DNA from 2 places in the Neptunomonas sp. ABH4_499 genome. Region 1 is predicted to be linked to the other one. Evidence: riboswitches for the same ligand, from Rfam matches in the RefSeq annotation. Region 1 holds a riboswitch; the other holds the start of a gene.

Evidence for each region. Region 1 has a riboswitch for thiamine pyrophosphate ahead of ACXAF9_RS17675 (TonB-dependent receptor). Riboswitches for the same ligand answer to the same signal wherever they lie in the genome.
Region 2: another riboswitch for thiamine pyrophosphate. It lies ahead of thiD (bifunctional hydroxymethylpyrimidine kinase/phosphomethylpyrimidine kinase); the one in region 1 lies ahead of ACXAF9_RS17675 (TonB-dependent receptor).

What each region holds. Positions count from the first base shown of each region.
Region 1 covers NZ_JBSWXK010000027.1:1,645-5,299, forward strand. The annotation lists gene ACXAF9_RS17675 (TonB-dependent receptor) at 1-2,009, opposite strand, end outside; TPP riboswitch at 2,105-2,206, opposite strand; gene ACXAF9_RS17680 (SecY-interacting protein Syd) at 2,303-2,896, shown strand; gene ACXAF9_RS17685 (DNA-3-methyladenine glycosylase I) at 2,893-3,555, opposite strand.
Region 2 covers NZ_JBSWXK010000026.1:3,909-7,563, reverse strand. The annotation lists gene ACXAF9_RS17475 (glycosyltransferase family protein) at 1-844, shown strand, start outside; TPP riboswitch at 1,340-1,433, shown strand; gene thiD (bifunctional hydroxymethylpyrimidine kinase/phosphomethylpyrimidine kinase) at 1,422-2,264, shown strand; gene thiC (phosphomethylpyrimidine synthase ThiC) at 2,283-3,655, shown strand, end outside.

The DNA.
Region 1 (3,655 bases):
TTATTCCCAAAATAGAAACCACGGGTGTAATAATCCTTATCAAACAAGTTGCGCGCCCACAACGTGACAGACCACTCCCCTTGCACGTACTGTACACTGGCATTTACGGTCGCGTAGGACTTAGAGCGCGCATCGTGGTTATCCGAGAAGTAGAACGCATCCTTACCTTCTACGTTCGCGCGCAGCGTCCACGCATCGGTGAGGTACACTTCCGAGCCTACGCTGTAGGTGTAGTTAGGCGCATGCGCCACATCACGTCCTTTCATCGACTCGCCATTTGGCGCGTATCGATCAAACTCTGCGTCTAGCAGACCAACCGATGCCATCAAGCGCACATCGTAGCTGACCAACCAATCCAAGCTTGCTTCAATCCCTTGGTGCGTCGCTTTGGCCGCATTGTCGGTGTAGGAGATAAACTGTGGCCCAATTTGCACATACTCATTGACCTGAGCATCACGTCGTTGGGTATAGAACAGGGTAAGATCAGTCGTTAAACGATCATCCAACCAGCGGAACTTTGCCCCTAATTCCAAGGTTAGACTGTATTCCGTCTCGAAATCACGCTGATCCGTCGGTAACGCCGCGGTGTTGTTAACACCACCGGCTTTATAACCACGTGACAAGGAGGTAAATAGAAGATGCTCTGGCGTTACCTGATAGTTCAGGCCAAGCTTGCCGCCAAAGAGGACTTCATCGGTGTGGATCGACAACGCCGTGTTGTCATCGTACTTGGCTTTAAAGTACTCAACACGCGCACCACTCACCAAAGTCAGCTTATCGGTTAGATGCGTATCCAGTTGGCCGTACACAGAGCTGTTCTGGGTTAGGTAATCCCCACTCAGCACTGGGGGTGTACCAAACACGCCATAATCCGAGGTTTCTTTAAACGACTCATCTTGATTGATGCGGTAGATACCTACGACCCAATCTGTCGAGTGATTAAAGATACGTCCTTCAGGATTAGACACCAAGCGGATTTCGGCAGACGCGTTATCTCGGGCGCGATCAAAACGCTGAGTACCTACGTACGGATACAGCGCATCATCGAATTGCCCAGCGTAGCCCCAATCCGCGTCGTAGGAGTAGACGATATCGCTGTTTAGGTAAGTCCATTCGGTTTCAACCAAGAAGCGCTCATCAGCCTCCCACTGGCTTTTAATCGACAACGCATGGGTGTGCTGCTGATCTTGCCCGGGGTCGTCCGAAACGCTGGTACGGCTGTTATCGAGCGTAAAGGCATCATAACCGTTGTCGATGTTCAGATAGAGGTAACTGAGATCAATGGTCAGATCGTCCGAAGCCAACCACCGTAGCTTGCCACGCAACGTCGTTTCATCTTGCTCTTGAGTATTCCGGCGGTTGAGATAGTCGTTCTTCATGTACCCATCGGACTGATGAGAGAACACCGACAAACGCCCAAGCAGCTTGTCTTCCATCAGCGCGCCACCAACGGCGACACCCAGATCACGCGTGTTGTAATCCGCTAACCCCAATTGCGCATGGGCTTCCATTTGATCGGTTGGCGCTTTACTTTGCAAGTTGATCGTACCCGCCAAGCCATTAGAGCCAAACCGCGTCCCCTGCGGACCACGGAGTACCTCCACCGATTCCATATCAAACAGAGTGGCCGCCCCGCCGGTACGGCTAAAATCCACACCGTCGATGATCAAACCCACCGATGGGTTGATCGGCGCATTGAATTGACTGCGACTGCCCATACCGCGAATTTGGAAAAACTGCCCGCGCGATGCACCGGCGGATAAGTTCACGTTGGGCGCAAGCCCCAACACATCTTCAAGGTGCTCAGCGCCTCGTGCGTCCATTGTTGCCGCATCAATGTCCGTTAAGCTCACGGCCGTTTCGCTGGCTAACGTCGGTCTGAAGTCGGCGCTGACCACAATCTCATCGAGTGTGGACTCATCAACAGAATCGGCCAACGCCCACTGCGGCACCATAGGTGTCAGCACACAAGCGCTTAGGAAAGGTAAAGAGGATCGAAATGGTTTCATGGATATCCTTTCTATATCGATATAAAAAGGACAGGAGAGATCTCACCCATCGGGCATTCATATAGATGCAGGGGGGTAATACCCCAGATCCGGTACGACGTTTACTCTGCCTGTCCCTACGCCAGTATTAACTGGATCAGGTTCATTGGGTCCCTCATCACTGAGATCTCAGGCCGTAGCCACCCCAAGGCGAATTACACACGCGTGTAATGGATGCGCATTGTACGGATTCACACGCCAATCGACCAGCGAAACCCAGTGTTCATTTCGCCACGCTTTTAAGTTGCGTTAAGATGCGCACTCTCACATCGTTTACCGGTAAAGCTTTTATGGATTGCCCAATCGCCCAACAGTTGAATCGTCTTATAAACCAATGGAATGCCTTGCACACTGAGCAGCCCGCTACGGTCATTATGGACCGTGCGTTCCCCTCCCCTTGTTATCAAGGCGAAGCACCGGATGGAGAACCCATCAAATGGCAACCGGTACAACAAGATAAGGCGCATGATTTGTTCGATCGGTTAGGAAGCGCACTTGAGCTTACCGTCCACCCAAGCGTGCAGGCTTATTACAGCCAATACTGGTCCGATCCATTATTAATGGGCGCCCCAGATGGGGATTTAACCTTGCTGTTTCCTTGGAGCGAGCCAGACCTTGAGCGTTTAAGAGAGAACTTACTAGGACACGTATTTAGCCAGATGAAGCGCAAGCAGCCGGTCAGCTTCTTTTTTGCCTGCACGCTGCCGGATGACGGCATTTTATCGATTCGTAATGAGGATGGATCGGTTTGGTTGGAGTACCCCAAAAAAGGAGCGGTCAGGAAGATTGCCGATGATTTGGCAAGCTTCCTGTCGACATTAACGCCCAAACGAAACGATGATCGCTAACCCACGCAAAATGAGAGTAAACGACTGATTTGGCACATGGGTCGGCCCGACTCTTTGTGCCACTGGTTAAACGCCTGCTGTACTAACGCCACATCTCGTTTGGCGGTCGGTTTTTTATCGATCACGCCTTGGGCTTTTAAGGCGGCTACAACATCATCGGTCATCACGAAGGTATCTTTGCCCACCATGCGCAAAAAGTAAGGTCCAGAGTTGCCCCCTAGTTGCTGCCCATGCTTTTTCAGATAGGCCCAAAGCCCTGTGATGTCATCCACCGGCCACTGCGCAAGCCATTTAGCAAAGCTGCCGTGTTGTTCGGCCGTTTCGACCATGAAAAAGGCATTTGCTCGGGTGGCTTTGATTTTGCCCCAGTGACGAATAATCTGATCATTACCCATCAAGTTCTCGAGCTGCTCATCGCTCATCAACGCCACTTTGTGCGGATCAAAGCCAAAAAAGGCTTTTTCAAATGCGGGCCATTTTGCATCCACCACCGAATGCTTAAGACCGGCGCGAAAAATCCGTAAACTCATGGCCGAGAACAGATCCGCATCGCTTTGTTTGGCCAGCTCTTCACTGGTGAAACACTGTGGCAATAGGCTTTCGACAACTTCGCCTTTTTGCTCTAATGCATGCTGATATATCCACTCGAATGATTTCATCTTGTTTCCTGTAACGTAAACAATCTTTTTCTCGTAAACGCCCGATTTTTCGGGATATTCCACCTTGACGACAGTTCTTTTCAGGTATGAAAAGGCGTAT
Region 2 (3,655 bases), on a different contig from region 1:
GACCTTCCATATGGGCGACGGCGCCAAGGTTCGTCCATGGACGACACTGATGAACAATAGCCTGACTCAGCTGATTAAAGACGCTCGCGCTCTGGATCTGGATGGCTATGATCTAGTTTTAACCGATTTTGAGCCTGTTACCGCTTGGGCGGCCAAATTTAAAAAGGTCAAAGCTGTTGGATTAGCGCATCAATATGCGTTTAAGCATAAACTGCCAGACAAAGGACTTTCTTTGCTACTGCGCCCTGGTGTGTCGATCTTCGCGCCTGTGAATGTTCCCATTGGTGTGCATTGGGATCACTTTAACCGAGATATCATCCCGCCTTTGATTTCGCCGCCGCGCTTTGAACGCTCCATCGAGGATAAACAGATCTTAGTGTATCTGCCATTTGAACGAGCTGAGACGCTCACGCGGTGGTTTTCTGGGTTTCCGGATTACACATTTCACGTATTTGCAAAGTGCGATGCCCCTTATCAGGTAGAAAATGTGCAGTTTAATCCGCTCTCGCGTGATCAATTTGAACAATGCTTAGCACGTTGTGATGGCGTGATATCCAACTGCGGGTTTGGCTTGGCCAGCGAGGCGATGCAGTACGGGAAGCGGTTCTTGACCAAACCGATGAAAGGCCAGTCCGAGCAGCGCTCGAATGCGATTTTGCTAGAGTCACTTGAGCGAGCTACCGTCATCGATGAGTGGAATCGGGCGCACGTTTCGGATTGGTTAGCAACACCCCATCCCGAACCCATGTCATTTGCTGGTGTTGCTGATCACATAGCCGCTTGGATCGCCTCTGGTGCGACCTTGCCGGTCAGCTCTGTCATTCAGCGTTGCTGGATGCGTTAGTCGGTCTTTCGCTATTTACCCTTCTAAATCCATGTATTACTGAACTTAAGAGTGCTGTTCTGAAAGCATCAGAGCTGTGCTTTGATATGAGTTCGTAAGCGCGGGCAGTGTTGAGATCAATTAAGAGTAAAGATGTGAAAGGTGATTAAGCCGAACGGCGTTTTGAACCCCAGAAAGACAGAAGGCTCCGCAAATCCTTTGCAGAGCCTTCATTTTGGCTTCCATTTTCCATGCGGTACAGGTTAAACCTGGTGCTTCCTTGCGTACATCCTTGTGTCCTTTCCGCTTGTCGAGGCCATCCTTACATTCGTTCCATGAACAGGAGATCCACGGTTGTTATTATGGCGATCGGTGATTTTTAAGATATAGGAAAAAGTCCTATTTTTAGTAGGAATACTTGAATGTGTATTCAAAAGGTATCTTTTTCGTTAATGAGGGCGGCAAAACACGAAAAACAGGTGTCTAGACACTATCAAGGAATCACCGTACACTGATCTTATCTTGACGGGGTGCCAGATGGTCTGGCTGAGATGATACCCGTGAACCTGATCCAGCTCGTACTGGCGTAGGAATCGAGATGACATATCAATCAGAACACTCGTGTATCCAAAATGCACTGACCATTGCAGGTTCCGACAGCGGTGGTGGTGCGGGCATTCAAGCCGACCTCAAAACCTTTTCCGCCTGTGGCGTGTTTGGCACTTCTGTCATTACAGCCATCACGGCTCAGAACACTCACTCTGTTACTGCTATTCACCCTGTACCTTCGGATGTGATCACAGCTCAAATCGAAGCGGTATTATCGGACATCCGCATTAGCGCGATCAAAGTCGGCATGCTTGGCGATGCGTCCACCATCGAAACCGTGGCATCTGCGCTTAAAGCGAATGTTTATGATGGCCCGCTCGTTGTCGATCCGGTCATGGTGTCGAAAAGCGGCGATCGATTGCTCAAAGCAGAAGCCATTCATGCTTTGCAGTCGGTTTTGATACCGCAAGCAACCTTGATTACACCGAACCTGCCGGAAGCAGTGGAGCTGTTAGGTGTGCCTGAGCCCAATAGCGAGCAAGCGATGCAAGCCATGCTGCCCATGTTATTGGAGCTTGGCTCGCAATGGGTGTTGCTCAAAGGCGGTCATCTAAACGGCGACTCATCGGTCGATTTGCTCAGCGATGGCCGCACGACGCTGCGGTTTCCAACTCAACGTATACCCACCAAGAATACTCATGGTACCGGGTGTACGCTCTCTTCTGCCATCGCCTCGGGGCTTGCTAAAGGGCTGGATATGCCCGATGCCGTTTCACAAGCAAAAGCGTTTGTGACCGAAGCGATCAAAGCGGCAGACCAATTACAGGTGGGGCAAGGACATGGTCCTTTGCACCACTTCCACGCGTTCTGGAACGCTCAGAATAAACAATAACCAACGCAAGAATCCGTCATGAAAGATAAACGCCATCTCAGCCAGTCTGCCGAAGTGGATCACGCTTCTGTGCAACCGTTTCCTCGTTCTCGCAAAGTGTACATTGAGGGTTCGCGCCCCGATATTCGTGTTCCGATGCGTGAGATCAGCCTAGACGATACACCCACCGCTTTTGGTGGGGAAAAGAACGATCCTCTCTATGTTTACGATACCTCCGGCCCCTACACCGACCCAGAGGCTTCAATCGATATTCGCAAAGGTCTGTCACCTTTGCGACAAAACTGGATTTTAGAGCGAGAGGATACCGAGCAGCTTAATCAACTCAGCTCCGAGTATGGGCGGGTGAGGGAAGCGGATCTTCGCTTAGATCAGCTCCGCTTTGAGCTCACACGTAAACCGCGTCGAGCAAAGCACGGCCACAATGTGACCCAGTTGCACTATGCACGACAAGGTATAGTGACTCCAGAGATGGAATACATCGCCATCCGAGAAAACATGAAGCTTGCGAAAGCCCGCGCCGAAGGGCAAAGCGTGGCTCAACAGCATCCAGGCTTTAGCTTTGGAGCAAACCTGCCGGAGGAGATCACCCCAGAGTTTGTTCGCCAAGAAGTGGCCGAAGGCCGAGCGATCATCCCGGCCAATATCAATCACCCCGAACTTGAGCCTATGATCATTGGTCGCAATTTTTTGGTGAAGATCAATGGCAACATTGGTAACAGCGCATTGACCTCCTCCATTGAAGAGGAAGTTGAAAAAATGACCTGGGGAACGCGCTGGGGTGCTGACACCATCATGGACTTATCTACAGGGCGCAACATACACGAAACACGCGAGTGGATTCTGCGTAACTCACCTGTCCCAATTGGTACGGTGCCTATCTATCAAGCGCTTGAGAAAGTGAAGGGTGTAGCAGAAGACCTCAACTGGGAAGTGTTCCGCGATACACTGATCGAGCAAGCAGAGCAGGGCGTTGATTACTTCACGATTCACGCCGGTGTATTGCTTCGATATGTACCGATGACCGCGAAGCGTATGACGGGTATCGTTTCGCGCGGCGGCTCTATCATGGCGAAGTGGTGTTTAGCTCACCATAAAGAGAACTTCCTATACACGCATTTCGAAGAGATCTGCGAGATTTGTAAAGCCTACGATGTGTCGTTCTCGCTGGGAGATGGTCTTCGTCCGGGGTCGGTTTACGATGCGAATGATGAAGCGCAGTTTGCAGAGCTCGAAACCCTTGGTGAATTAACCAAAATTGCTTGGAAGCATGATGTGCAGGTGATGATCGAAGGTCCAGGTCACGTTCCTATGCACATGATCAAAGAGAACATGGATAAGCAGTTAAAAGAGTGCCATGAGGCGCCTTTCTACACGCTTGGTCCATTAACGAC